Regions from separate parts of the Flexibacterium corallicola genome, predicted to be linked through region 1. Evidence: predicted binding sites of a transcription regulator. Region 1 holds the regulator's gene; each other region holds the start of a gene.
The links. The regulator PhoB, encoded in region 1, activates phosphate uptake and scavenging genes when phosphate is short. The targets are predictions, from matches to a motif close to TGTCATNNANCTGTCAT.

Region 2: P6574_RS11980 (esterase-like activity of phytase family protein) is a predicted target of PhoB. The motif match lies at 6,198-6,214, and genes of this name have one in related genera.
Region 3: P6574_RS04365 (ExeM/NucH family extracellular endonuclease) is a predicted target of PhoB. The motif match lies at 5,701-5,717, and genes of this name have one in related genera.

The regions. Positions count from the first base shown of each region.
Region 1 covers NZ_JARRCW010000001.1:3,326,320-3,336,420, reverse strand. Annotated here, with positions in the region: partial or broken gene pstA (phosphate ABC transporter permease PstA) at 203-919, shown strand; gene pstB (phosphate ABC transporter ATP-binding protein PstB) at 995-1,771, shown strand; gene phoU (phosphate signaling complex protein PhoU) at 1,802-2,503, shown strand; gene phoB (phosphate regulon transcriptional regulator PhoB) at 2,538-3,233, shown strand; gene P6574_RS14565 (GcrA family cell cycle regulator) at 3,328-3,912, opposite strand; gene P6574_RS14560 (aspartate aminotransferase family protein) at 4,576-5,763, shown strand; gene argF (ornithine carbamoyltransferase) at 5,774-6,712, shown strand; gene P6574_RS14550 (Hsp33 family molecular chaperone) at 6,712-7,716, shown strand; gene P6574_RS14545 (SDR family oxidoreductase) at 7,929-8,783, shown strand; gene P6574_RS14540 (CDP-alcohol phosphatidyltransferase family protein) at 8,942-9,553, shown strand; gene P6574_RS14535 (tellurite resistance TerB family protein) at 9,710-10,101, opposite strand, start outside.
Region 2 covers NZ_JARRCW010000001.1:2,759,728-2,769,828, reverse strand. Annotated here, with positions in the region: gene plsX (phosphate acyltransferase PlsX) at 1-540, shown strand, start outside; gene P6574_RS12000 (beta-ketoacyl-ACP synthase III) at 544-1,521, shown strand; gene P6574_RS11995 (integration host factor subunit alpha) at 1,658-1,966, shown strand; gene P6574_RS11990 (MerR family transcriptional regulator) at 2,010-2,726, shown strand; one part of gene P6574_RS11985 (IS630 family transposase) at 2,868-3,209, shown strand; one part of gene P6574_RS11985 (IS630 family transposase) at 3,212-3,826, shown strand; gene P6574_RS11980 (esterase-like activity of phytase family protein) at 3,901-6,123, opposite strand; gene P6574_RS11975 (Re/Si-specific NAD(P)(+) transhydrogenase subunit alpha) at 6,729-8,297, shown strand; gene pntB (Re/Si-specific NAD(P)(+) transhydrogenase subunit beta) at 8,315-9,703, shown strand; gene P6574_RS11965 (FAD-dependent oxidoreductase) at 9,867-10,101, shown strand, end outside.
Region 3 covers NZ_JARRCW010000001.1:942,182-952,282, forward strand. Annotated here, with positions in the region: gene P6574_RS04335 (ABC transporter ATP-binding protein) at 1-873, shown strand, start outside; gene P6574_RS04340 (ABC transporter permease) at 870-2,297, shown strand; gene P6574_RS04345 (ABC transporter permease) at 2,294-3,130, shown strand; gene P6574_RS04350 (hypothetical protein) at 3,130-3,825, shown strand; gene P6574_RS04355 (tetratricopeptide repeat protein) at 3,836-4,384, opposite strand; gene P6574_RS04360 (CehA/McbA family metallohydrolase) at 4,447-5,373, shown strand; gene P6574_RS04365 (ExeM/NucH family extracellular endonuclease) at 5,861-10,101, shown strand, end outside.

The sequences.
Region 1 (10,101 bases):
GCTTAAAGTTGATGAGATTGACGGAAACCAAGCAAGTGGCCCGGTTCTGATACCAATACAGAATTCAGTAACTGCGCAAGCGGGTAATTGGTCACTTGAGAAAATTGAAGTTCCTCAATCATCGCGGAAGTTTTCTGACAGGGAAATCGCTTATACAGACTATCTGGAGCAAAAAGGCCAGATAAGTAACCGGTGGAATAGTATTTTCCTAACAGCAGGGGCCAGTCGCGAGCCAGAAATGGCGGGTATTTGGGGAGCCGTTGTCGGCACTTTCTGGACTATGATCGTGACACTCTCTCTCTCCTTTCCAGTAGGTGTTGCCTCCGCAATTTATCTGGAAGAGTTTGCACCGAAAAACCGCTGGACCCAGTTTATTGAAGTAAACATCAACAATCTGGCGGCCGTCCCGTCGATTGTGTTTGGTCTATTGGGGCTGGCAGTCTTTTTGAATGTGTTTGGCCTACCAAGGTCCGCCCCCGTTGTTGGTGGAATGGTCCTTGCCTTGATGACTTTGCCAACCATTATAATTGCGTCCCGAGCTGCTCTGCAGGCTGTACCGCCTTCAATTCGTGAAGCGGCCTTGGGGGTCGGTGCATCTCGCTTACAAGCCGTGTTCCATCATGTGTTGCCTCTAGCCATGCCAGGGATATTGACGGGAACAATCATCGGAATGGCGCAGGCGTTGGGCGAAACCGCCCCGCTTCTCATGATCGGTATGGTTGCCTTCATTGTGGATGTACCAGGTACTCCGCTGGATCCTTCTACGGTTCTCCCAGTGCAAATTTTCATGTGGGCAGACTTTCCCGAGCCTGCATTCCAGCAAAAAACGTCAGCAGCCATCATGGTGCTGCTCGGGTTCTTAATTTGCATGAATGCAATCGCAATTGTTTTGCGCAAGAAGTTTGAACGTCGCTGGTGATTTGAGGGTGAAATGTACAAGTTTGAAACAACAGGCAGAAGCCAAATAACTGGTCCAGTGGTGAATGATGTGACTATGGAAACCGATAGAGAAATACCATTAAAAATGCGTGGTGAAGGCGTTTGTGTCTACTATGGTCAAAAGCAGGCTCTCAACGCTATTCATCTGGAGATCAGAAAGAATCAGGTAACCGCACTTATTGGTCCATCGGGGTGTGGGAAATCAACGTTCCTACGTTGCCTGAACCGCATGAATGATACGATTGAAAGTTGCCGGGTGGAAGGAGGGATCTACCTTGACCACGACGATATTTATGATCCCAGCATTGATGTTGTTGAGCTGAGAGCACGGGTGGGTATGGTTTTTCAAAAGCCCAACCCTTTCCCAAAGTCGATTTTTGAAAATGTTGCATATGGTCCGCGTATTCATGGTCTTGCTCAATCAAAGTCTGATCTTGAAGAAATTGTAGCAAACAGTCTCCAAAAGGCGGGGCTTTTTGAAGAAGTCAAAGACCGCTTGGATGAGCCAGGGACGGGACTGTCCGGCGGTCAGCAGCAACGGCTGTGTATCGCCAGAGCCATTGCAGTTTCTCCGGAAGTCATCTTGATGGATGAGCCCTGTTCGGCTCTGGACCCCATTGCCACTGCCAAGGTGGAGGAGTTGATTGATGAGCTTCGTGAAAACTACACGATTGTTATCGTAACGCACTCCATGCAGCAGGCTGCCCGTGTTTCCCAGCGCACCGCATTCTTTCACCTCGGAAGCTTGGTGGAGGAAAGTTTAACCAACGATATATTTACGAACCCAAAAGACCAGCGCACGCAAGATTATATAACTGGCCGCATTGGCTGATAAGAACGAAAGCATAACAGGTGATTGGCTATGTCAGACCATATTGTGTCGGCCTTTAATGATGAAATGAAAAATCTTGCCACGCGGGTTCTTGAAATGGGCGGTATGGCAGAAACTCTGGTTAGAGACTCTATTCAAGCGCTTTTGACCGACAACCGGAAACTGGCTGAAAGTACGATTGAGGCTGACAAGCGGTTGGACGCAATGCAAAGTGAGCTGGAAGATTTGAGTGTTTCCATTATTGCGCGCCGCCAGCCCATGGCAAGTGATCTCAGGGAAGTGGTTGCGGCTATGCGAATTTCCAATGATCTTGAAAGGGTCGGAGATTTGGCCAAGAATATCTCCAAGAGGACACTGGCTATAAAGGGGGGGTTAGGCTCAAAGGAGTGGGCGCAAGGTGTTGAGCATATGGCAGACCTTGCGCTTTGCCAGCTGAAGGATACTCTGGATACATATACGAGTGGGGATCTGGAGGTTTTGAGACAGGTTCAATTGCGGGATGAAGAGATTGATGCTCTTTATACGTCCATTTTCAGAGAGCTGCTTACCTATATGATGGAGGACCCGCGCAGCATTACAAAATGTGCGCATTTATTGTTTTGTGCTAAAAATATTGAACGAATTGGTGATCATGCAACGAACATTGCCGAGAATATTTACTATAAGATCACCGGGGAGCACTTGCCGAACGAGCGGCCCAAAAGTGATGAATTGAACGCCTTGGCGAACTAGTTGACTTAATAGTTCATGGAAAGACATCTTAACTATGCCTGATATTCTTGTTGTTGAAGATGAAGAGTCTTTGAGCCTGCTCTTGCAATATAACCTTGAGGCAGAAGGCTACAATGTGGAAGTCTGCATGAAAGGGGATGAGGCGGATTTGCGGCTTCAGGAAAGTCAACCGGATCTTGTGTTGCTGGACTGGATGTTACCGGGTGTCTCGGGTATTGAGCTGTGTCGTCGCATGAGAGCCAGAGAGGAAACTGCACAGATTCCAATCATCATGCTGACAGCGCGGGGAGAAGAAACCGAACGTGTACGAGGACTCTCCACCGGAGCTGATGATTATGTTGTCAAACCGTTCTCTGTTCCTGAGCTGATGGCACGCATTCGCGCCATTTTGCGGCGCAGTAAGCCCGAGGTCGTATCTTCACAGTTAAAGTCCGGGGATATTGAACTGGACCGGGAGACCCACCGTGTCAGGCGTTTGGGGAAGGAAATTCACCTTGGCCCAACTGAGTTCCGGCTTCTGGAGTTTTTGATGAAGGCTCCGGGACGAGTATATTCACGCGAACAATTGCTGGATGGTGTTTGGGGGCATGATGTGTATGTGGATGAAAGGACTGTTGATGTTCATGTTGGCCGCCTGCGCAAAGCGATAAACCGCGGAAAACAGAAAGATCCCATCCGGACTGTTCGGGGCGCTGGGTATTCGTTTAACGATCAGTATGCAGTGGCATAATCGACCTGAGTTAAGAGGTTATAAAAAATAACAGCAAAAAGCATGGGCTTTTTGCTGTTCAATACGTGGTTTTCGACACAATGTCGTTTTGAACTTAAGCAGTTGCTTTACGTTCGCGTCTTCTTTCGCTGACTGGCTGATAGGCAACCCTGCGATGGTGAGCGCAATATGGTGTCGATCCATCTGATTGACGCCCGCAAAAATGAAAGTCTTCCCCGCCGGGATCACCAATAGGCCACTTACAAGTGCGTTCATTCAGGCTAAGTATAGTCGCCCGCTCCGACATTGGCATCAGGCTATCAGGCGAAGAAACTGGTTCAATCTCTCCCACCGGGATAATTTCCGGCTCAATCTTTAAGGCGTTTGCCCCAGACACACTTGGTTGGTGTGTTTGTTGAGATAACGGAGAAGCACTTCGAGCTTTAACGGGTGCACTGTCACTTTTTGCAGATGCAGGAGGCGCAGTTTTTCTGGGAGAAGGTGATGTTGAAGAAGAAGTGTTACGCCGTGGCTTACTAGAGTTCGTTGATTTGACACGGCCGGATAAGCCTAGCCTGTGGACTTTTCCTATAACTGCGTTTCGAGTGACATTCCCCAGTTCTGCCGCGATTTGGCTAGCGCTGAGACCTTCAGCCCATAGCTTGGTTAGGAGTTCAACACGATCAGTCGTCCAGCTCATAGAAGTCCCCATCTTCCTACTGTCTTCTCGAGTACAACTTTTGTGTGTAGTCGCTGTAGATTAGCTGCATTACATCCAGTCATTGGAAACGAGAAGGTGTTTCCCACTTAGCACTGACCCTACTATAGTGAATATTGGAGTAGCAATGATGCCAAATAAATCATGTTGGTTTGTAGTCGGTTTTCCCCAGAATTAAACTAAGTCAAGGAGTTGTCCATGATCTCGTGGTGGTCGAATGGACATAATAACTGTATGTACTGCAAATAATTCTAAATATTTTTTTTGCTGGAATTAATATCGGCTTGCCAACTTCTCAATAAATACATGAGAATTTTTTAAGATGTTTGTTTGTGTCACCCCATTTGCTAGAAGCTCTCTGTATTCATACTAGCTATAAAGTATGGTGGCATTTATAACCTTGAGTTGTGTTTGGTGTCCCTATCAGGCCGAGCGTTTGAAACGTAAATAAAGAGGGCTTTTTAGTCCTGTAAACTTGGCAAAAAACCTTTGCAATACGTAAAGATGATTGACAGTTAGAAGTGAAAGCTCTTTATATAACTTCTTTTGAAATTAAGGGGTCTTAAACGACGTTCTCTTAGTTGCTTGCTGAAACAAAATTGCTCTTCTTTCGAATGAGAAGAGACCCTATCCAAGGAGTAGGATATGACGACTTCGTCGCTCTTTCAGACCTATGTACGTTCCGAGCTTGAGTTCGAGCGGGGGGAAGGTGTCTGGCTGTATGCGAATGATGGTCGACGATATATGGATTGCGCTTCTGGTGTTGCTGTGAGCGGCTTGGGACATTCTCATCCAAAACTCGTTGAGGCTTTACAAAAGCAGGCGGAAACCCTGTGGCATGTGTCGAACCTTTATCGCAGTAAAGAGCAGGAAGAGCTTGGGCAACTTCTGGTGGACAATAGCTTCGCCGATAAGGTGTTCTTCTGCAATTCGGGCACTGAGGCTGTGGAAGGCGCTATCAAGACTACACGGCGCTATTTCTATGCCAAGGGGGAACCCGAAAAATATCGGATCATTACCTTCGAAGGTGCCTTTCACGGGCGGACAATGGCCGGCCTTGCCGCAGGCGGTCAGCAGAAATACCTTGAGGGGTTTGGCCCTGCTCTGGAAGGGTTCGACAAAGTTCCTTTTGCCGATCTGGAGGCAGTCAAAGCTGCAATTGGTCCGCAAACTGCGGCTATCTTGCTAGAACCCATTCAAGGTGAAGGGGGCATTAAGGCGTTTGATCCGGCCTTCCTTAGAGCGCTGCGCGCCCTTTGTGATGAACATGGCTTGCTTTTGGTTCTGGATGAAATTCAGTGTGGTGTAGGGCGAACAGGTAAGTTCTTTGCCCATGAATGGGCAGGAATTGAACCAGATGTAATGGCTGTTGCCAAGGGAATCGGCGGAGGCTTCCCTCTGGGAGCCTTTCTCGCGACCGATGAAGTGGCGTCTGGCATGAGCGCTGGAACCCACGGCACCACTTATGGTGGGAACCTTCTGGCCATGACTGTTGGTAAGGCCGTGTTAAGTATTGTTCTTGAACCGGAATTTTTGGAGAAAGTCCAGAAGAAGTCACTTCTGCTTAAGCAGAAACTGGCGGCTTTGGTGGATAGCCATCCAGAAGTATTCAAGGAAGTCCGAGGTTCTGGTTTAATGCTTGGGCTGGTTTGCAAGGGTGACCAAGGTCTAACTTTAAAAGCCTGTCGCGACAATGGTCTTCTGCCAGTTCCTGCGGGAGAAAATGTCCTTCGCATTATGCCTCCGATGGTCATCAGTGAAGAAGAAATTTCCCAGCTTGTTGAGATGCTGGAGACGGCAGCTTTAGCAACTGAAGCTGCACAAAAGAAATAAGAGTTAATCCATGTCCGTTGTTTCAAAGCCCAAACATTTTCTTGATATCTCTGAGTTGCCAGCAGGTGAGCTGCGAAAAATTCTTGATGGTGCCTCCCTTTTGAAAAAAAGGAGAGAGGCTCAACGTGGTAAATCCGGCCCTCTTTCGGGGCGGACGTTGGCTATGATCTTTGAACAGCCCTCAACACGTACACGCATCTCTTTTGATGTGGGTGCGCGGGAGCTGGGTGGTGAGCCGCTTATGCTGACTGGTAAGGAAATGCAGCTGGGGCGCGGGGAATCTATTCCTGATACCGCCCGTGTTCTCAGCCGTTTCGTTGATATGATCATGATCCGTATGTTGGATCATGAAGCTGTTCGCGAACTGGCACAGTATTCTGATATACCTGTCATAAACGGTCTGACAAAAGAGTCCCATCCCTGCCAGATTATGGCGGATATCATGACGTTTGAAGAACATCGCGGGCCTATTCAAGGCAAGCGGATTGCATGGGTTGGGGATAGCAACAACGTACTCTACTCGTGGATGCAAGCGAGCGCAAAGCTGGATTTCGAGCTTGTCGTGGGGGCGCCAAAGGAGTTGACTGTTCCGCAGGAGTGGTTAGAAGCAGTCAAGCGTCAAGGTGGCAATGTCACCATTACCGAGGACCCGATTGAAGCAGTTTCTGGCTGTCATGCTGTCATTACTGATTGCTGGGTTTCTATGGGCGATGAAGACGCTTCTTACCGCTATAACCTGCTGAGCCCGTATCAGGTGAATGATAACTTGATGGCCAAGGCGCATAATGAAGCAATATTTATGCACTGTTTGCCAGCTCACCGTGGCGAAGAGGTTACGGATGCGGTAATGGATGGCCCACAGTCGGTTGTTTTCGATGAAGCTGAAAACCGACTGCACGCTCAAAAAGGAATTATGGCATGGTGTCTTGATGCACTGCCGGAGGAATAATGAATAAAAGCCAAGAGCAAACGTCTAAAGTGAAGCCTGTGGGTGATGATGTTGTCCTTCCTTTCTCGGTTGAGGGGCTGGACGTTCGCGGGCGAAGTGTACGTCTGGGCGCAGTTTTGGACAGCATGCTTGCCCGTCATGACTACCCGGTGCCTGTCAAGAAGTTGCTTGCGCAGGCAACTGTTCTGACAGCGATGCTGGGAAGTACGTTGAAGTTTGACGGGCGGTTGACGTTGCAGGCACAAAGTGATGGTGCTGTGTCCATGATGGTTGTGGACTTCAATGCGCCTGACGGCTTGCGCGCAACAGCTTCTTTTGATGAAGAGCGTGTGAGTTCTGTCGCGCAGCAGGAAGGCTTCAAGCCGGAAGATTTGCTCGGCAAGGGGCATCTGGCGTTCACAATCGATCAGGGTGCTCACACCAGCCGCTACCAAGGCATTGTGGCTCTGAATGGCATCTCTTTGGAAGAAGCTGCACACGAATACTTCCTAAAGTCCGAGCAGATACCGACGCGGGTCCGCCTTTCTGTCGCGGAAGTGTTGAAGGCTGACGAGAAGGGGAGCTACAATCATACTTGGCGCGCTGGCGGCATTATGGTTCAGTTTCTCCCTCAAGCACCTGAGCGCATGCGAGCCGCAGATATTCACCCGGGAGATGCTCCGGAAGGTACACCAGCGCACTTTGTAGAAGAAGATGATGCATGGGTAGAAGCCAAATCTTTGGTGGATACGGTCAAGGATGATGAGATTGTTGATCCTGATCTTGGAATAGAACAATTGCTGTTCAGGCTGTTCCATGAGCGGGGCGCTCGGGTTTATGACCCTCATCCTATGGCAGACCGATGCACATGTTCGGAAGAGAAGCTCAAAAAAACTCTTCGAGGTTTCCCAAAAGAAGATCAAGACGAGTTAAAGACGCAAGAAAATATCTCGATTACCTGCGATTTTTGCAGTCAGAGCTATACTTTGCTTACCAAGGATGTCTTCTCCGAAGATGAATCCTAAGCTTCCCTCATAAGTACTGCTCTGGTCTTTTAAGGCCGGAGTTCTTCTTTGGATGGCTGTGCCTTTTACTTTAAAAGTGTATAGAAATCTCTTGAAGTTCAGTTATTTTGACTCCATTTTTTATAGTTATAATCAATATTTGTTTTCACTATTGAAAATCCTAGAGTGCTCTACCAGTTGGTATGGTAGTGCACATAATTGGGATAAAAATAATGATCTTACTGACCGGAGCTACCGGAACAACTGGAAAGCAAGTCGTTGATTTGCTAGTTCAAAATGGTGTTCAAGTTCGTGCCTTGGTGAGAGATAAGACTAGAGCCACAGATTTAGCGCTCAAGGGAGTGGAACTAGTTGAAGGCAGCTTTGAGAATATCGAAGAAATGCCACACCTTTTTGAAGGGATCGAGCGGGCTTTCTTCCTCTCCGGTATTTCGGATAAGCAGCGTGACTATGAACCACGTTTTTATGATATGGCAAAGCGTTCCGGTATAAAGCATGTTGTCAAACAATCTGCTTGGGTTGCAGAGTATCCTGACGGAGGCTACATGGCCAAAACTCACAGCCTAGGTGAGGGTTACCTTAAGGCAAGTAGCCTGACATACACGATTATCCGCCCGAACTACTTCATGCAGAACTTCGTAGACTTTGCCCCTTCGATCAAAGAGCAAGGGGCAGTCTTTCTACCCGTTGGTGTAGGGCGTTGCGGTGTAATCGATATTCGGGATCTGGCTGAAGTTATTGCAGCTGTCCTAACGCAGGAAGGACATGAGAATAAGACTTACCGTTTGACTGGTCCGGACATTCTTACAATAGAAGAGTGTTGCCTCAAACTTGCAAAGGGTATTGGTAGGCCCGTCCACTTTCAGGACATTCCCTTGGACGATTTTAAAAGGACCCTTATGTCTTTCGGACAAACCGAGTGGTTTGCCGAACGCATTGTTGAGCTTATGAATATGGTAAAAGAGGACACGCAGGCCGAAACCACAAATACAGTTGAAGATGTTCTTAAACGGCCTCCACGTGCCTTTGACGAGTTTGTAGAGGATTATGCTGGAAATTTCCGCTAGTTTTCAGGAAATTGCGCGCTAGCCTACCCAATTGGGATCTGCCCTGAAATTGTTGCGGTATATGAGTTGGTTCACTTTCAATTTAAGTGCACTACAGTATATGCAGGGTGTTGGGGCATTTCCATGTCTCAAGGGTCATAAGAAAGTTGGGGTCGCGAGTGTTTGACGCAAAAGCAAGGCGGGTGATAGATCCGCCTTTAAATATTATTGGAAAGCTACTGGCGCAAAGGGGGGTTCGTGCAAACTGGGTTACAGTTTCAGGACTTTTGTGCGGTCTTTTTGCAGCCTACCTTGTGGTCCTTGGGTATTTTCTAACCGCTCTTGTTTTTGTTGTTCTGAATAGGCTGGCTGATGGCCTTGATGGGGCGATTGCCAGAGCCGATAAAAAGACCGATCTTGGCGGTTTTCTGGATATCCTTTGTGATTTTGTATTTTATGGCGCTCTTCCGCTAGCTTTTGCCCTTCACAATCCCGTAGAAAATGCGCTGGCGACCGCAGGGCTCCTATTTAGCTTTTATCTGAGTGGGTCTAGCTTTCTGGCCTTTGCTGTTATCGCGGAGCGCAAAGGCGTCATAACCGAGGTGCAAGGACAAAAGTCCCTTTACTACTTGAGTGGTCTTGCTGAAGGCGGAGAGACCATTGCGGTGTTTTTGGCGTTCTGTCTGTTTCCGCAGTATTTTGTTTGGCTGGCGTGGGGATTTGCCGGAATTTGTCTCATCTCTTCCATAGGCAGAGTAGCCCAAATTGTGAAACTAACCGGAGCAGACTAGGACGAGAGTGCACCGCAGAAAAGTGGAACCGGTCTTCGGTTAAAGATGTGCGACTTAACAATAGGTTAAAGCATTGAGCCACTTTAATAAAATGCCTCACTGATTTAGGGGAAGGGAACTGGGGCAGAAAGTTTCTGCCCGAGCATGCTTTGTAAACTATACCATGCGGTAACGGGCCTGAACACTGCGCTCAATTGCAGCTGTTGTCAGTGCGTCCAGCGACAACTTGTTGCGAAGAAGCTCAAGCATTCTCAGTTCTTCTTGTTGCAGTTTCAGGTCAGCTGCCGCAACCTCAACAGCTAATGCGTAGGCGGTATCGTGCAGTTTTTTGGGAAGAGACGAAACAATCAGGTCCAATGTATCTGTCAGTCCGTTGTCTGCCGCCATGCGTTCACCGCACTGCGCGGCAACCCTTACAAGGGTCTCCCGGTCAAATCCTTTGAATACAGGTAGGATTTTGACGATATCCCCCATGACCAGTAGTTCGGCATCCGTCATCGAGCTGTCTGCAGCAGACATCATGACCATTGTGTGTATCAGGGCTTCAT
Region 2 (10,101 bases), 570 kb from region 1:
GGGGTTAAACAGCCAACCGTTGGACTTTTAAATATTGGTGTTGAAGAGGTTAAGGGTGTAGAGGAAGTCCGGACCGCAGGCAAAATGCTGCGCGAACTTTCTCCGCCCAACATGATGTATACCGGCTTCGTTGAAGGTGATGACATCGGCAAAGGAACTGTTGACGTTGTTGTTACGGAAGGTTTTGCCGGAAATATCGCACTAAAATCGGCTGAGGGTACTGCAAAACAGCTTGCAGGGTATCTGCGTGCTGCCATGAGCCGGACGTTGATGGCGAAAATTGGCTATCTGTTTGCACGTGGAGCATTTGACAGGCTTCGGGCAAAAATGGACCCGCGTAAAGTGAACGGCGGTGTCTTTCTTGGTCTTAATGGTATTGTGATAAAAAGCCATGGTGGCACAGATGCAGAAGGTTTTGCCTCTGCTGTCGAGCTTGCTCATGATATGGCAAAGAATAAACTTATAAAGAAAATCTCCGAGGATTTGGGCGATTACCATCGTGGTCGCTTTGGTCAAACTGGAGAAAGTGCGGAAGGTTAACACGTGAGTGAACTTCGTTCTGTTGTTTTGGGATCTGGTAGCTACCTGCCGGAAAAGGTCGTACCAAACAAGAAGCTGGAAGAGATTGTAGATACTTCTGACGAATGGATCGTACAACGTAGCGGCATCCATCAGCGTTATATTGCCGCTGACAATGAGGTCACTTCCGATCTGGCTCTTAAAGCCGCAAAAGCTGCTTTGGAGAATGCGGGCGTAGAGGCATCCAGTATTGATTTGATCATTCTGGCCACGGCTACACCGGACAATACTTTCCCGGCCTCCGCAGTAACTGTTCAAGCCGGCCTTGGTATTACTCATGGCGCGGCGTTTGATGTGCAGGCAGTGTGTTCCGGCTTTGTTTATGCGGTTACAACTGCCGATGCGTATTTGCGTGGCGGCTTGGCAAAGCGCGCGCTTGTAATTGGAGCCGAAACGTTCTCCCGCCTTCTGGACTGGGAAGACCGGACCACCTGCGTGCTGTTTGGTGACGGCGCCGGCGCCATTGTTATGGAAGCGCAGGAAGGCAAGCCGGAGATCAATGAAAGTGGCATTTTGACATGCCAGCTGCGTTCCGATGGCCGCCACAAAGAAAAACTCTATGTGGATGGCGGGCCGTCTTCTACCCAGACCACCGGTAAGATTCGCATGCAAGGCCGCGAAGTTTTCAAACATGCTGTAGGTATGGTGACAGATGTGATCATATCCGCATTCGAGGCGACTGGCACCAGCGCGCAGGATTTGGACTGGTTTGTTCCCCATCAGGCCAATGAGCGCATTATTGATGCTTCCGCCAGAAAATTGGGTATCGCTCCTGAAAAAGTTGTCAAGACGGTTGGAAAACACGGAAATACGTCTGCAGCATCGATTCCCCTGGCACTAGATAGTGTTGTACGTGAAGGTAAGGTCAAAAAAGGTGATCTGGTTATGCTGGAAGCCATGGGCGGCGGATTCACATGGGGGGCAGTGCTGCTACGTTGGTAGTAAACTGGGCATCAACAATTTAATGTTGACATAAGATTGCAATTGCCTGTTGACCGAAAAGCTTTAAGTGAATACCGTATCTCCTTGAGAATAATCCTTATTTCTTTGGAATGAAGCTCTCTAAATGGAGTGTGAAATGGGTAATCGTACTATCACACGCGCAGATTTGTGCGAAGCTGTCTATCAGAAGGTCGGTCTTTCAAGAACAGAATCAGCTGAGCTGGTGGAAAAGGTTCTTGGTGAGATTTCTGAAAGTCTTGTGAAAGGGGACACTGTAAAGCTGTCCTCTTTTGGTTCATTTGTTGTTCGTTCAAAAGGCGAGCGTATTGGACGGAACCCGAAGACAGGTGAAGAGGTTCCCATTTCTCCTCGCCGCGTTATGGTCTTCAAACCAAGTAATGTTTTGAAACAACGCATTAATGACGCCCTTGTCGAGGGTGCGTAAGGCACTTTTCCAAATTACATAGATATTAGGCAAGTTATTTCCAGTGACAAAGAGCCAAGACGCTTTCCGTACGATTAGTGAAGTGGCCAGTGATCTGGACCTTCCCCAGCATGTGTTGCGATTTTGGGAAACCAGATTTACACAGATCAGCCCTCTCAAGCGCGGCGGTGGTCGGCGTTACTATCGCCCGGATGACGTCGAGCTATTGAAAGGCATTCGTCACCTTCTTTATGGTGAAGGATATACGATCAAGGGTGTACAACGAATTTTGCGTGAACAGGGCGTAAAATTCGTGATGTCGGCGTCCAACGGAGTCATGCCTACCTTGCCAAAAGGGGTTGCCGGAGTGTCCTCCGACGATTCGTCTATGGAGGACGAGGACTACGGCAGTGAAACTATGACCCAAGCGGGCGTGATGAATGCGCACGTCGGTGAGGAGGGCGGCCATCTTGAGCTGGAAGCTGAAGATCTTTCCGCTGTAGCTGCTGCAATGGAAACCCAGCTGGCCGAGAATGACTATGAAACCGTTCAGGGCGACCCGGACGCTTTGCCGGAGGGGGTGCTGCCTGATGATGCGCCAACTGCCCAGCAAAGCCAATCATCCGGTCCGTTTCGGATCATGGACCGCTTGCGCGGCAATGAAAAGATCGTTGTTCCTACCAATGAGGAGAGCGGCCTTTCAAAAGACGAGGTGCGTAGCCTTCAGGCAACGCTCTTTGAGCTTTTGGAGTGCAAGCGCATGCTGGATCAGGCACGATAGAGACGCCTTAAAGTGTGCCGCCGTAAAGTTGGCACCGGTTTTTGCTTTAAAAACATTAAAGCAATGAGGCGCAACGCTGAATCGATTGGGGATTCCCAATCAGGTTGATTTGTGATTCACTCCTTTTAGGGAGGAGATCACATGGGCCGGCCACTTTCACTTGATTTACGCCTTCGCTTTAAAAGGCTCATTTTATCCGGGATGAGCGGGCGTGAAGCAGCACGCCGCCTGCTGATCTCTCCAGCATCAGGATCTCGCTTGGCCCGTAAAGTTCGGGAGGGGCAGAGTTTAATCCCGGTCAGGACAGGGCGCCCAAAGGGAGGCGGAAAATTGGAGCCCTACCTCTCCTTCTTGCGCGAGCTGGTCAATCAAGACGGAGATATCACGTTGATGGAGTTATGTGATGCACTTTTCATGGCTGAGGGAGTGAGGGTTCACCATACTTCCGTCTCCAAGGCTTTGCGCCGTCTTGGCTACACCTATAAAAAAAATCGTTGGTGGCAACCGAGCGTGGCAAACTCCATGTACAAAATGCCAGAGATGAATGGCGCCACACCCGTCAGCCTATAATGCGTGATCTGCCTGAGAGACTGGTGTTTCTCGATGAAACCAGTGTTAAAACGAATTTAACCCGGCTGCGAGGCCGAGCCTTTAAAGGGGAACGAGCCCTTGACACAGCGCCGTTTGGACGCTGGCAGAACCAGACCTTTATCGCCGGTTTGACCCACGAGGGACTCATTGCGCCCTGGGTTCTGGACGGGGCCATGAATGGCAAGGCATTCACCACTTATATCACGACACAACTGGCTCCATGCTTGCACCCTAAAACGGTGGTCATTCTGGATAACCTGTCCACACACAAAGTTCCAGAAGCCGCAAGGGCCCTCAGACAAAGCGGGTGTTGGTTCCTTTTTCTGCCGCCCTATTCTCCTGATCTCAATCCTATCGAAATGGCGTTTTCCAAGCTCAAAGCACACCTACGCAGAATGAAAGCCAGAACCTTTGAGACCTTGATAAAGGCTCTGGGTGACATATGCGATCTGTTCACACCCCAAGAGTGTTGGAATTACTTCAAGGCAGCTGGATATGTTTCAGTATAAAGGCTCAAGACTATAGGTTAAAGCGCTTATAATCAATGGCTGCCCGTGATATTCCAGATCACGGGCAGCTTTTTTTATTTCAGGCCAAGCTGGTCGGCTGGCCCAAGATTGATGAACTGGGTTTCCCCTGATGCATCATCTACCCCGTCATTGTCCGTTATGATGATCACGGCGCCGTCTATGGTGCGTGCCATGCCTTCAACCTTATCAGGTGTCCAGCCGTTGCTGCGGGACAGCGCGGGAAGCAGGTCCACAACGACATTCTTCTTGAGGACGGGAAGCTTTTGCCCATGGGGCATAAGATCGATACCATCAAGGGAGACTGTGGTGATCTGTTTGATTGCCGCTGCCTGACCGCCTTTGTTGTCTCTTTCAAGAAGTGCGAGGCGGTTATTTCCAAGTGAAATAATTTCAGAAAGACCAACCCAGCCTCCTGCTTTGCTGGCGGGCGTATCAAGTGGGTAGTGGGCAAATGCCCAGCTGTTGTCTTCTAGGGTATAAAAGCCCAGCTTAACAAGCCCTTTTTGATCGTCCTTCCATTCCCGCTGGAAAGCGACAGCGACTTTGGTTTGCCCGTTGTAGCTGAACTCCGCCACACCTTCCAAGGAATAGGAACTTTGCACCTCAAGAAGAGATTGAGGTAGTTGGACTTCTTTAAGAATGGATCCGTCACTTGCAACCTCCAGAAGAAGAGGAGGGCGGTCTTTCGCATTGCCTTCGCTGGCCAGCCAAAAGCCGCCATTGGTGCTTAGGGCAATACCTTCCAAGTCCAAATCAGCGGGCGAGGGAAGAGTGATGTACTCTATAATTTTTGCGGGGCTATGAGACCTGTCAATTTTTAAGATGCGGGCTTCATCATAAAAGCTGTCTGAAACTGCATACAAAATGTTCGGGTCTTGCTTGCTGGCGGTAAGGCCCGAGAGGGCACCCCAGCCTATGGGCGCGTTGGTGCGGTCATCCATGTCAGAGACAAGATGGGGGTAAAAAGGGGTCTTGGCCCCGAACTGATAAAGGCTCAGGTGTGAGCGGACATTGTCCTCAAGGGACTCGCCCTCATTTGCAACGACGAATAGGCCGCGCTTTGGCAGAGCCAGCAAGCCCTCTGGGGCAATATGGGTGGGGAGGAACTGGACAAACTCCGGCGTGCTGCCCGTATCCTTATAAACGGCGACGAAGTTGCCGCGCTCGGAGTTGACAAAAATATATGTCTGTTCGCCGAACTTACCTGTTGCGACACCTTCCGGCTCAACACCCTTCTTGTGAGCGCGTTTGGCTGGATAGTGCCCGTATGACATGGCCAAATGTTCCATGCTGCCACCGCTGTCAAAAAGGACGTCGCCTTTTTTATTCCAGATGGTGAAACCACGGGAACCACCCTTGTAATCGCCCTCATTGGCCGTAACAAAACGTTCGTCGTCGATCCAGGCTACCGCGTCGGGTTCACGGGCGATTGAGTTAATGGAGCCAGAGGCATCACTCATTTTCGCTTTTCTAACGGGGATATTCATAGCAGACGCGTGTCCGGCTGGAAAATGGTTTTGCACCCTACCAGTTTTTAAGTCTACGAGCGCCAGATGGTTGTTTTCCTGCAGCGTTACCACTACGGTATTGTCGTTGTTAATGGAAACAAATTCGGCTTCAGGGTCGGAAGGGGCCACGTGTGCCAACCCGCTCAAACTTGTGCGACGAACGCTATCGCAGTTTTGCAGTTGCCCATTTGTATCCAGATCAAAGGACGCAAGGTAACCGGCTGGAGCTTGCGGAATAACGCCCTCATTCAAATCCTCATCCCGCTCGTTCTCAATGGCCACAGTGAGAAACTTGCGGTCTGGCGAAAGGGCAACGGAATCCGGCTGCCCCCCAAGGTCACATTGGCCTGTTATTGCCAGTGTCTTCACGTCGACAATAGCAAGGTGACCGGAAGGCTGAGTGTAACTTTGGGAGGTATTTACGCCCACATAGGCATAGCCTCCGGCAACCGCGACTGAGGTGGGCTCACCGCTCAAGGCAACGCGCCCTTTGGGAGATGGCTGGTAGATGTCATCAATGCCAAGGAAAACCAGCGCGTGCGCGGGGCTATCGGTGAAAACCAGTGTTTTCTCATCATCAGTTGCGGCAATGATCTCGGCAGATGTCTTGGTGTCCAGCTGCGCGCTTTCCTCCAGAGTTTTATAAACGGGGTAGGTGGCGACACGCTCGAAATAAAGCTGGTCGGCAGCGAGCGTAACCGAGGTACTGCTCAGCGCCAGAGCCGTAAATGTAACTGCGCTGGAAAGCGTGATATATTGTTTTCGCATTCAAGAACTCCATTGGGAAAGCCGAAAAACGCGCTGACGCTAGCGGTGGCATATGGAGGCCCGATGACAGAATTTTGAAACTTATATGACTGGGAAGCTACGTGACGGGGCTGGACTGGGTTACCATGACTTTGTTGGCCTTGATTTTTTTTCTCCCCTAAAGTTTGTTGAGTTCAACTGTTAGATAGTTCGTAGTAGGCCTAAAGTGTAGGTGCGGTAGATAGTCCCCGCGCAACGCTTTTGTGACGTAATGGTCAGGTGAAGGACCTATATTTCTACTCTCTCTAGAATTTTTAGTTTTTAATTTCTTGCGGCGCTATGAACTAATACATGCGTAATTCAGCTTAAAGTCGAAGTATTCCCGCTTTGATTTCCTGTTATATTTTGTGGATCAACTAAAACTACCTACCCGAATGAGCATGTCTCAATTGACAATTCGGGGTGGTATGTGTCGAGTTATGCCATTGAGATTTGTTTGGCTATTATAACTTGGTTGTTATGGCTGACCGAACAATTTTAGGGGTATTGGGAATTCTACCCCGGCGTATTTAGGCTAGGCCCTTGTTTGATGTGTTCAGGTGAGGAGCCGGAAAAAAGGAATGACCATGATTATAGGAGCTCCAAAGGAGGTCCTTGAAGGGGAACAGCGCGTTGCTCTGACGCCTGAGAGTGCCAAGCAATTGGCAAAATTAGGGTATGAGTGCGTAGTTGAAAGTGGTGCCGGTAGTGCTGCTAACTTCTCCGATGAGGACTATGCCGCTGCGGGTGTTAAGGTTGTCGCCGATGCGAAAGCCCTATGGGAAACTGCGGATATTGTTGCCAAAGTCCGTCCGCCAGAAGAAAGTGAACTGGCGCTTTCTCGTTCCGGACAGATTCTAGTTTCCTTCTTCTGGCCTGCTCAAAATGAAGAGCTGTTAAAGAAGTTTGCTGACAAGAACGTCACTGTTCTGGCAATGGACATGGTGCCGCGCATCTCCCGAGCGCAGAAAATGGACGCACTGTCCTCCATGGCGAACATTGGCGGTTATCGTGCTGTCATCGAAGCGGGTAACAATTTCCCACGCTTCTTTACAGGTCAGATCACTGCTGCCGGTAAGGTACCGCCTGCGAAAGTTCTTGTTGTGGGTGCAGGTGTTGCAGGTCTTGCAGCCATTGGCGCCTCTACTTCTCTTGGTGCCATCACTCTTGCATTTGACGTTCGCCCGGAAGTGGCTGAGCAGGTCGAATCCATGGGGGCGGAGTTCGTCTATCTGGACTTTGAAGAAGAGCAGCAGGACGGCGCGTCTTCGGGCGGATATGCCTCCGTTTCTTCGCCAGAGTTCCGCGAGGCGCAGCTTGCCAAATTCCGCGAACTGGCTCCAGAGGTGGACATTGTTATCACCACTGCGCTGATTCCGGGCCGTGAGGCGCCGGAACTGTGGACCGAGGACATGGTTCAGTCCATGAAAGCCGGTTCGGTGATAGTGGATCTTGCCGCTGAAAAAGGCGGGAACTGTAAACTGACCAAACAGGACGAAAAAGTTGTCACTGATAATGGCGTGACCATTATCGGCTACACCGACTTCCCGTCCCGCATGGCCGCACAGTCCTCGACGCTTTATGCGACCAACATCCGCCATATGATGGACGACCTGACCCCTGAAAAAGACGGTCAGCCAAACGTCAACATGGAAGATGATGTGATCCGCGGTGCGACCGTGACGCACGAAGGGGCGGTTACATTCCCGCCACCTCCGCCAAAGATTGCAGCCATTGCCGCGCAAAAGCCAAAGGCACCTGAAAAGACTGCCGAAGAGCTGGCCGCGGAAGAAGCAGCTGCCCATAAAGCGGCAGGCCGTCGCCAGTTTGGCCTTCTGGCCACCGGCGCAGTTGTGATGGGTCTTATCGGCATGTATGCGCCGGCTGACTTCATGCAGCACTTCATCGTGTTTGTTCTGGCTGTGTTCGTGGGCTTTCAGGTTATCTGGGGCGTTGCCCACTCCTTGCACACACCGCTGATGGCGGTCACCAATGCCATTTCCGGCATTATCATTCTGGGCGCCTTGCTGCAGCTGGGATCGCCAAGTTGGATCGTCATGATCTTGGCTGGCATTTCGGTGCTCATTGCAACCATTAACATTGTCGGGGGCTTCATGGTGACACGCCGTATGCTCCAGATGTTCAACAAGTCTTAAGCGGGGAGCGAAGAACTATGTCTATCGGACTTCAAACCGCCGCTTATATTGCGGCCACCGTCCTGTTCATTCTGTCTCTTGGCGGACTTTCCAATCAAGAAAGCGCCAAGCGAGCCGTATGGTTCGGTATTGTCGGTATGGCTATTGCTGTGCTCGCCACCATTTTGGGCACTGGTGTTAATCTTGGCAGCGGCGCAGTTGTCACTGTTTTGATCATCACCATTGTGGTTGGCGCGGTTATCGGTGTCATTGTGGCGCAGCGCGTTGAAATGACGGGCATGCCGCAGCTTGTGGCGGCGCTGCACTCCTTCGTGGGTCTGGCTGCTGTTTTCATCGGCATCAACTCCGACATCAATCCGCCTGAGGGCCTTGTTGGCGCTGCTCAGGTTATTCACGAAGTGGAAATCTTCCTCGGCGTGTTCATCGGTGCGATTACCTTCACAGGTTCCATCATTGCCTATGGCAAGCTGGCTGGAAGCATTGGCGGTAAAGCCCTGATCCTGCCCGGTCGTCACCTGCTCAATGCGGCTATGGTAATCGTCTCTCTTATCCTTCTGGTCATGTATATGAACCATGCTGGATCCTGGACGCTTTACCTGATGACCTTGATCGCGTTTGTGATCGGTGTTCACATGGTTATGGCCATTGGCGGCGCGGATATGCCGGTTGTGGTTTCCATGCTCAACTCCTATTCGGGCTGGGCAGCTGCGGCAACAGGCTTCCTGCTTGGCAACGATCTGCTCATCGTGACAGGTGCTCTTGTAGGCTCTTCCGGTGCGATCCTTTCCTACATCATGTGTAAGGCTATGAACCGCCACTTCCTCTCGGTTATTCTGGGCGGCTTTGGCAACACCTCCGGTCCAGCACAAGAGATCGAAGGGGAAATGGTTCCAACGGACAGTGACTATGTTTCTGAAGCGTTGCACGATGCCGATAGTATCGTGATTGTTCCGGGCTACGGCATGGCTGTTGCGCAGGCACAGCAATCCGTTTCCGAGCTGACCAAACGTCTTCGTGCCAAGGGTAAAGACGTTCGCTTTGCAATCCATCCGGTTGCTGGCCGCTTGCCCGGACACATGAACGTTCTGCTGGCTGAAGCGAAGGTTCCCTACGATATCGTTCTGGAAATGGATGAGATCAACGACGATTTCCCAGAAACGGACGTTGTGATTATCATCGGTGCCAACGACATCGTGAACCCGGCAGCACAGGAAGATCCAAACTCCCCAATCGCCGGTATGCCGGTGCTGGAAGTTTGGAAAGCCAAGAACGTGTTCATCTCCAAGCGCGGTCAGGGCACCGGTTACTCCGGTATCGAAAACCCGCTGTTCTATAAAGAGAACTCCAAGATGTACTACGGCGATGCCAAAGGCTCCATCGACAAGCTGCTCCAGCTAATCGACTAAGTTTAGCATCCCTAGTGAAAATTAGAGGCCCCGCCTAGGATTTGGCGGGGCCTCTTTTATTGGTACGGACCTAAGTACATTTAAGAGATTTTCAGGTCCTACGATACTATTTATTTTGCTATTGCCAGAGACGGAATTATAGAAACACATAGCGGAACACCCCATGAATCTGAGAATCATTGGCGGAGGTATTGTTGGGCTTTGGGTCGCAACTGAGGCGGTTAAGGCAGGTTTTCGCCCTCAAATAGTTGAACAGTTTACCACAGGTCATGATCTGGGCTCCAGTCATGGAGATAGCCGCATTTTCCGCAGTGCCTATTGGGAGGGACTGGAGTATGTCCAGTTAGCCCGTACATCGCTTGATCTTTGGAAATGGCTGGAACACGTTAGTGGTGAAA
Region 3 (10,101 bases), 2.4 Mb from region 1:
AACCTCGCCTTGTTCCCTCTTATGTCGGTTTGGGAAAATGTAGCCTTTGGGCTTGAAGCTCGCGGGATCTCCAAAAGGAAACGGCGTGAAAAGGCCGAGGAGCTTCTGGAACTGGTTGCCCTTCACGATCAGGCCGATAAAAAACCGACCGAGCTTTCCGGTGGGCAACGCCAGCGTGTTGCTATTGCACGGGCGTTGGCTGTCGAGCCTGCGGTCTTACTGCTGGATGAGCCTTTGTCGGCGCTCGATCTAAAGCTGCGCCAACATATGCGCACCGAACTTAGGGCCATTCAAAAGCAAACCGGGGTTACCTTTATTTATATTACCCATGATCAAGGCGAAGCGCTGACAATGTCAGACCGCATTGCGGTGATGAATGAGGGGCGAGTTCAACAGGTGGGCAGTGGTGATGAAGTTTATTCGCACCCTGAAACACCCTTTGTTGCCAGCTTTGTGGGTGAGGTTAATCACTTCCACGGCAGGGTTTCCAAAGCAGGTACGGGATCGGCCTTTATTCAGACCACACTTGGGAGTATGGCCGGCAAAAATCCATCGAATATGAGAGATGGAGAGGAGGCGATCCTATTTGTCCGTCCGGAAAATATGAGACTTGCAAATGGGATAAGTGATGAGAATGCCTTTGAAGTACGCTTTCTTCGACGGGATTTGGAAGGGCCGTTTGTAAACCTTTACATGCAGCTGGCAGGGGGGGAGCAAGGAGCCCCCATTTGTATGCAGCTGCCTAATAACGGAGCCTTACCGGACCTTCAACAGGATGAGAGGGCATTTGTGGCGTTTGATCCTGAAGCCGCCCGGGTTTTGTCCGTTGGTCCTATGGCGAAAACGGGCCGAGAGGAGCTTATCGCGGAATGAAGGCGCTTTTCAAAAACTATGGCAAGTTGCTGACTGGCGTATTTTTCGGGTCTGTTGTGTTCTGGGCAGCGCTTTTGATTATTTTGCCTCAGGCGACAATGCTCAAGAAGGCGATAACAGAACCTAAACGGCAGCTGGACAGTTCGATTGCCGAAGCTCTTGCCAGAGATTCTGATACCTGTGCTAATGTTCTTCTGACATACGCACGGGCTGAAAATAGAACGGGTAAAGTGGGCGCAGGTATTCCTTCGTTTTCCGGTACTCCGTCCCTCGCAGTTCCCAGCATGAGCTCTCCATCTGCCTCTGGAATGGCTATTCCTTCAATGGGGGGAGGGGGAAGTCACCTTCCTCAAGTACCCTACATTATCCAATGTGACAGGGCCGATACGCACCGTCAGATGGTACGCTCATCGGGAGAGCGCATTTGGCTGGATGAGCTTTACAATGTACCTACGATGAAAGTTCCTGAAAATGGCAGTGCTCAGGACCGGATCAAAGTGGCACACGCCATTAATGAAATCGCCTCTACCTTACATAAAGAGCTGCTTGAAAGGGAACGCACGCAGCTAAATGTGAGCTGGGGGAATTTCAGCTCTCTTATGCGGCCAACACTCATTCCTCTTTCCAGTGAACAAAAGTTGGAAGAGGATGGCAAGCTCTCAAAGATGCTCTATGGCGCTGTTGGGCTACGCATGGAAAAAGATGGGCAAGTATATGAGAGACTGGGCCTGATTGTTGTAGTGCGCACACTTACCTTCGCAATTTTAGCGACAGCTCTTGCTTTGGTAGTTTGTTATCCAGTCGCCTACAACCTTGCACTGGCCAGCTCGGCAGATAAGGCGCTCTGGCTGTTTCTGGGGTTAATTATACCATACGCTATTGTCGAGTTGATGCGCATTTACGCGTGGACCTCCATCATCGACAGCTATGGATTGCTTAATACCATGCTGGATTGGGTGGGGATTACGGATCTGGCACGCGGGGAAGTCGTGCACTTCAAACGCTCCGCTTTAACGGTTTTTCTCGTTATCGTGTACACCTATGTTCTGTTCATGGTGTTCCCCATCTATAATGTTATGTCTACGCTGGACAAAAATCAGGTGGAGGCGGCCAAGGATTTGGGCGCATCATCCGTTCGCGTTCATTGGCGTGTGATTATTCCCCACTCGAAACCGGGCATAGCTGTGGGCTGTATTGCCACCTTTATGTTGGCAGCTGGGGCGTTCTCTGTGCCGCGAATAATTTCACGCGGGCTGCAGTCGGAATGGTTCAGCCAAACCATCTATAATAAATTTTTTGAAGCAGAGAACTCCAATATCGGGGCCGCCTATTCGGTTACCTATACGGTATTGTGTTTTGCTCTTGTTGCTTTGTTTATGTGGCTAATGCGTACGCGCTTAAAAGACTTTGCGAGGGCTCAATGACTTCATCCCGAGTTCTCTCCGCCTATACTTGGGCCTTTATTGCCTTCATGTTTGCACCGCTCCTGTTGATGGTGGTTGCCAGCTTCAACAATACATCCCCGCCTTCAGTTACCGATTGGCAAGGATTTACGACCAAGTGGTACGAGTTTTTCTGGATGTCACCAGAAGCGATGCGTGCCGACAATGTCCTGCGGGCTCTGGATCGGGATCGCTTTATCAGCTGCTTCCAGAACTCCCTTTGGATATCGGCCTTCGTCGTGCCCGCGTCTCTCCTGCTTGGTTTATCGGGCGCTGTTTTGCTCACCCGTTGGCAAAGTAGGGTAAACGGAATTTTGTGGTGGGTTCTTCTCTCTCCTATGCTTGCACCAGGAATTGTTCTCGGGTTGTCGGCTCTTGTTTTTTGGGGGCGGGTTGGTGTTGATGCCGGTACATTCACTATTGTGATGGCACAAATCACGTTTGTTGCCGGATACCCGCTCCTCATCATCATGGCGCGCCTGCAAAGGCAACCTGTAGAGCTGGAAGAGGCAGCTCTTGATCTTGGTGCTTCACCGTTTCGGGTTTTCTTCAGGATAACGCTACCCTATCTGGTGCCGGCTTTGGCATCTGCAGCAGTGATTGCATTCATGGCTTCCATGGAAAATTACAATACAACCATGTTTGCCAAAGGCGGGGCCTGTACGTTTGCAACCGAGGTTGGCGCTATGGCGCGTAACCCCAATGGTCATCCGCCCGTGATTAATGCGGTAGGTACGATTATCATCTTTTTGACCGTCAGCTTTGCCTTCCTCTACACGTTCCTAGTGAAGAAGGAAGCGAAGAAGGGTGAATAATGAAGGTTGTTGCGCGTTGTCATCCAGCTCTTAGGAAGGTTTTACCGGCTCCCGTTCCGGCAGCGCAAATGCTGCCGGAGTGGTTTCGTTCCATGCCGGGTAAAACAGTTTCCCCCACTCTTGGCGGGGAAACCGTGAGGACACTTAAACACTGCCCTCCGCTCATAGATGCTTTGACGCTGGGCGTTTGCATTTTGTTGCCAACGGACCTTCACTTTGAAGGTGGAGAGGTTTTTTGGGACTGGAACCCGCCGATAATTTCAGATAGTCCCATCAGCCGAGCACCCATCGGCGTTCATGTACCCGAGCAGGCAGAGGGCGCTCCTTTAGGGCAATCTGATGAATTGCTGCTTAAGTTCATGAACTTCTGGAGTTTGGAAGCTCCAGAAGGCTGGCAGCTTCTATTTACCCATCCTATGAACAGGAGTGATTTACCGTTTCAGACCTTAAGCGGGCTGGTGGATAGTGATCGCTTCAAGCATGGGTATGTTCATTTTCCAGCCATTTTACAAAAGGGCTTTGAGGGAACAATTGTCAAGGGAACACCCATTGCGCAGATTGTTGCAGTGCCGGCGCAGGAGCAGCCGGAACTCCTTGTAGAAAATATGTCGGAGGATTGGGTTGAGGAAAGTGCGAGGGTGCAGCGCGAATTGCAAACAGATACGGGTGTCTACCGTAAAAAGTATCGCAGGTAGGCCGGTGTGCTTAAAGCCTTAGCGGTATTCTGCCCTTGGCCGTTCGGACCATTTCCTTCAAAATCCGAGGCCGTGCTGATGGTGCTTCCAGCAATGTGGATAGAAGTGCAGGGGCGGTTTCATCCCCTGTTTCTGCTGCAATCCTGTAAAGGGCCTGATCTGCTTCCTCTCCCGAAAGCTTCTCCCAAGCGTCTTTGGCGACAGCCCACAGGCCCAACCTCAAGCCAAGACGGCCCACATTTCTCCAGGCATCCTGATCTGCAGGGCTTAAGGCTACCACTTTTTGAAAAGAAGCGAGTGCCCTGTCCAATTGATTTTGGGCAACTTGCCAGCGGCCCAGTTCAAACCATGCAATTGAATAATCCGGCAGTTTTTGGACGGCCTGCAAAAAGCATGGGCCAATTTTCTCTGTCTTTCCAAGTTGCTCGTAAACCTTTCCAAGGTTGTAGTGCAATTCTGCAGGACACTCTTTTCTTCGGGAGGCTTTTTTCAAAAGCGTTTCGGCTTCTTGCCATCGTCCGGCAGAAATTAAAAAGGGTAACTGGGAAAGATCAATCATTTAAACAAGATAGGAAAAACCTGCGATTCTTGCAAGGCAGTCTCAGAAAGGGGGATTAGGCAATGAAAACGGAAGGAACTTTTGAGAAAGAGGGACGGTTTTACCGTGGAAACCTGCATACGCACTCAAACAGGTCGGATGGTACACTGACACCAGAAGAAGTTTGCCGGCGCTATCATGCAGAAGGCTATGACTTTATTGCTGTAACGGATCACTTTGTGGGCTGCTATGACTACCCAATTGTTGATACACGCCCTTTTAGACGGGAGGGGTTTACAACTATTTTAGGTGCGGAATTGCACTCTGGGGCAATGGAAAATGGGTCTCTCTGGCACATATTGGCAGTTGGTTTGCCTGAGGATTTTGCTCCCCCTAACTCCCCAGACTTTTACCCCGTACCTGATCAGGAAAACGGGTCGGATATCGCTCAACGAGCGCGGGATGCGGGAGCCTTTGTCGTTTTAGCCCATCCGGAATGGTCTGGCCTGACCATGAATGATGCACGTAGTTTAAAAGCGGCTCATGCAGTGGAGGCCTACAACCACGACTGTTTTACAGGTGCGGATCGCGGGTTTGGGTTTCATACGCTTGAACACCTTTTGGATGAGGGGAAAAAGCTGACGCTGTGTGCAACTGATGATGCCCACTTCAAAGGGCCAGATCATTTTGGTGGCTGGGTTATGGTCAAGGCCTCAGAAAATAGCCCGGAGGCTTTGTTGGCAGCGCTGAAAGCCGGTCACTATTATTCTTCGCAGGGACCAGAGTTGCATAGCATTCGTTGGAACAGGGATCTAGTTGAAGTTGAGTGTAGTGCCGTATCTTCTGTTCTTGTGCAGGGCAGGGGCATTAAAGCTACAGCTATCCACGGAGAAGCCATAACAAAGACCTCGCTTCCATTGGAGTATTTTAAGAGTTCAGATTGGCTGCGTATTACAATTGTTGACAGAGCTGGGAAACGGGCTTGGTCTAATCCGATTTGGAGGACGTAGTAATTAAAACCTACTTTGTAGTCTAGCCTACTTAGGGCTGTTGAGGCTTGGAAAAGGGAATGAATCTCTTTCTGGAAAGGAAGATTGTATTCATTCCCTTTCTACTTGCGTAAGTGTGATTCTGCACTTTGATACGAAAGTATTAATATTCACTACAATCATAGATACGTAAAAAATTACAATTATCACAATAGATTGAAAAGGTGGGTAAAAAACACCGCTTTTGAGTTTTGGTTGTGATTGAAAAATTTTTACCTTAATGAATTTTATTTCAATAACTTAGCTAAATCATCGGCATTTTCACCCCATAATATATGGTTAATAAAGTGTAATATTGCTGTTAATTTATAGTAATAGATGAGTAGTGTGCTTTGCTATACGAAGGCTTATTTAAGCTGATCGTATTTTTACTGGTTAAATAAAGCTTAAAATTCTAGGTATCCCGGGTGGGGGATATTTAGAGCATTAGTTGCAGGGGTTCCGTAATATGACCTACCACTTCCGTAAGAATGGCTGGTTCTCAAAGAACTATATTTTCGGCACTTGGGGGGATGATGCACTGCAAGGTACAGACGGTGCAGACAAAATTCTCTCCAGTCTAGGTAATGACTGGATAGAGGCAGGTGCCGGCGATGACACGGTCTTTGCTGGTTTTGGTGACGATACAATCTCTGGAGGAGATGGGAACGACATCATTGACGGTGGTTTCGGCTTTGATACTGCATGGTATTCCGGGTCTGTTCGGGACTACAGCGTAGCAAGCTTTAGATTTGGCTTTGCACGCTTCACATCTGTTGCAGCGCTTGATGCGAGCCAGATTGATACCCTGACAAACGTTGAATCCCTGTATTTTGAGGGTGATGATTACACTTTGTATCTAGATGGTACAAACAATGAAGTGATTGCAACGGAAGATACTGTTGCGATTGATGAAGATAGCGGTTTGTCCCTCACCGCGTCCGAGCTACTGGCAAATGATCTGGAGCTTGATGGGGATGAACTCACAATCACCAGCGTCTCAAACAGCGCAGCAGGTGCCACAGTCTCCTTGAATGGTGAGAGCATTTCTTACGATGCTGGAAGCGTGTTTGATCATTTGGCCGCAGGTGAAACCTTCGAAGATACATTTACCTACCTTGTGACAGACGGGCAGGGAAGTGAAACCGAGGCAACCGTTACTGTTGTTGTGACGGGCACAAATGACGCTCCGGTTTTGTCTCTTCCAACCTCCGTAGAAGTAAATGAAGGTGAGACAAGCATTGCAACGGCGTCTGCCATTGATATTGATGGTGATGCGCTGACCTACTCAATTTCGGGTGGGGAAGATAGCGCCCTCTTCCAGATTAATGCCGAAACAGGCGAACTTTCTTTTATCACTCCGGCAGATTTTGAAGCACCGGCTGATAGTGATGGCGATAATACTTATAGTCTGGATATTACCGTGACAGACAGCAATGGCGCAACAGATGTGCAATCGATTACTGTAACTGTGGCCGACGTTGTTCGCGAAACAATCGCCTACGATATGGTTGGTTCCTCCAGTGAAGGTTTGCTGAATTATTCGAATACTGCGCCAGACTTTGGATCGGCCGGTGATGCATTTGCTAAAATGAAGGTAGGCGATAGCATTCCTTTCGCGCTGCTTGATGAGAGTAATTCCTCCAATACCAGTGATACTGCAGGCATAATTGATGCTGGAACAAATGCCGATGAATTCTTCGGTATTGTCGACACTCAAAACGCTGATAACTCAGAGCCTGTTCAAGCATCATGGACCTTCGATGTCTCCGGCTACATGAATTTGAGTGTCGCTCTTGATGCTGGTGCAATGGGCGATTTTGAGGCGACGGATTCTTTTGAAGTTCGTTATTCGCTAGATGGTGGTGAAGAGCAGGTTCTGTTTACATTCTCTGCTGATGAGAGTGGAAGCCAGACCTATACGCTTGCGAACGGCTCTGAAGTCACTCTCAACGACCCTCTGGTGGAAACATCAACAGGCACAGTCCTTTCAAATGAATTGCAGACCCTGCTTGGTGACATTGAAGGTGTCGGCTCGGAGCTGACAATCATTGTGGAAGCGCAAGCTGATGGTGGCTCCGAAGCTCTGGCTCTGCAGAACCTGAAAATTGAAGGTGAACCAATCCAGCGTGAGGTATTTGCCTATGATCTGCTGAATTCGGAAAGCCGAAATCTCGTGAGCTACACCAATGATGCGCCTGATTTCTCCAGTGGAGGAGATGCATTCGGTATCATGCAGGTTGGGGACGATGTTCCGTTTTCATTGGTCGATGAAAGCTCTTCTACTTATCCAAGTGATACTGCTGGCATTATTGACGCTGGCACGAATACGGATAGTTTCTTCGGTGCAGTTGACACAATCAATGGCGATAACTCCGGCCCGGTAACTGCCAGCTGGACCTTCGATATTTCCGGATACAGCAACATTGCTCTGTCTTTGGACGCTGGTGCAATGGGTGATTTCGAAGCCGATGACAGCTTTGTCTTTACCTACTCCATTGATGGCGGAGCTTCTCAAGAGCTGTTTGCGTTTGAGGCTTCTGAAGATGAAAGCCAGACATACACCCTTGCGGGGGGAACGCGGGTATCGCTTGACGATCCTTTGGTTGAAACAGGAAGCGGCGTTACTTTAAGCAACGAGTTGCAAACATTGCTGGCGGATATCGCAGGAACAGGATCGGAACTGACAGTTTCATTCCAGTCTACAGCTGATGGTGGTTCAGAAGCATTTGCCTTCCAAAACTTGCAGCTTGAAGGCGATCGTACAGGTGACACTGGACCTGTTGAGCCAACGTTCTCAGTGGCTGCAAATGAAGCAACCATTCGAGAAGGTGATAGCGGTACAACTACTGTTGAGTTCACAGTTATGCGCAGTGGTGATGCTTCTGAAGCAGGTTCCGTTGAGTTCTACGTTGAAGGGGATGTGGACGCAGAAGACTTCGGCGGCGTGCTGCCAACTGGCTCTGTGTCCTTCGAAGCGGGTGAAACTTCTCAAACCATTTCACTGGAACTGTCGGGCGACATCGTCACGGAATTTGATGAAGGTCTGACAGTCTCGCTTACTAACCCTGTCGGTGGCACTATTTCTTCCGGTTCTGCGACAACAACAGTCATCAATGATGATTATTCCATCACGGCAATCTCTGAAATTCAGGGGAGCGGTGATGAGAGCCCAATGGTTGGCGCAGCTGTTAACGTGAGTGCAATTGTTACTTATGTGGCGGAAGATGGCTTCTTCTTGCAAGAAGAAGACAGCGATTCAGATGGAAATGACCAGACATCTGAAGGTGTGTTTGTCTACACGGGTTCTGCACCAACTATTGCTGTTGGAGATCATGTGGAACTGGGAGGAACTGTCGGTGAAAACTTTGGCCAGACCCAGCTTTCAAACATCACCAACCTCACTGTATTGAGCTCCGGAAATAACTTGCCGTCTCAAGCACAAGTCACTCTGCCATTTGCCAACTCAGAAACGCTAGAGAAGTATGAGGGCATGCGTATCAGCCTTGATACCAATAATGGTGAAGCGCTGACAGTTATCGAGAACTTCTCCTTCGACCGTTATGGAGAAATTACTGTATCAGCTGGTACACAAACCATGCCGACCCAGATCTATGATGCTCAAGATCAGGCTGAGGAAGTTGCCGAGCTTATCGAGCAGAACCAGAACAACCGTATCATCATTGATGATGCAAATAGCACCCAGAACCCTGATGAGTTCACTTTCGTTCCTGTCAGTGAAGAGCAGGGAGATAACGGTAACGGTTATCTGGATGCAGGTGATGACTTCTCTCAAGGGGCGACACTGCGCCTTGGCGCAGAGCTGGATGCTCCGGTAGAAGGCGTTATGTCCTACTCCTATGGTGAATATCGGGTCTATGTAGATGACCAGATTTCCATTGATGAGAGCACTAATTCCGGCGCTCGTACTGATGCCCCAGAAGATACAGGTGGAAACCTGACAGTATCCAGTTTTAACGTTCTGAACTACTTCACCTCTTTGGGAGAACGTGGTGCAAGCAGTGAAGCGGATCTGGAGCGTCAGACTGCAAAGCTTGTCAATGCAATGCTTGCAATTGATGCGGATGTTTTTGGCGTGCAGGAAGTTGAAAACAACGGATTTGGTGATGACAGTGCGATTCAAAGCCTTGTTGATGCTTTGAATGCGGAATTGATTGAGCAAGGCCGTACGGATGAGTTGTACACTTATGTAAACCCATCGGATGGTGCTCCTGTTGGTACCGACGTCATTACCACTGGTATCATCTATAAAGAGAGCGAGCTCTCCCTCGTTACTTCTGATGTTCTGGTTTATGAAGAGCCAAGTGCAGCTGAAACCTATGCGATCGCTGAGCGGTTACAGGAGTATGCCAGCAGGGATTATGTGAGTGATCACGATCGCAACCGTCCAACGACAGTGGCGACCTTTGAAGATAACAACGGTGAAGTCTTTACGCTTGGCGTAAATCACTACAAATCAAAGGGGCCAAGCGGTCTGGATAGTCTGGCTGAGGATATCCAGAGCCAGCTGGACGCGGGTACTATTCCAGCGGAAGATGTTGCGCAGGTAACAGCTGATCTGGAAGCTCTTCTTGCTGATCCGAACTTCGATCAAAACGATGGTCAGGGCTTCTGGAACCAAGTGCGTACGGACGCAGCTTCTGAGCTTGGTTCATGGATAGAGACTGACTATGCAGGTGCCGGACTTGA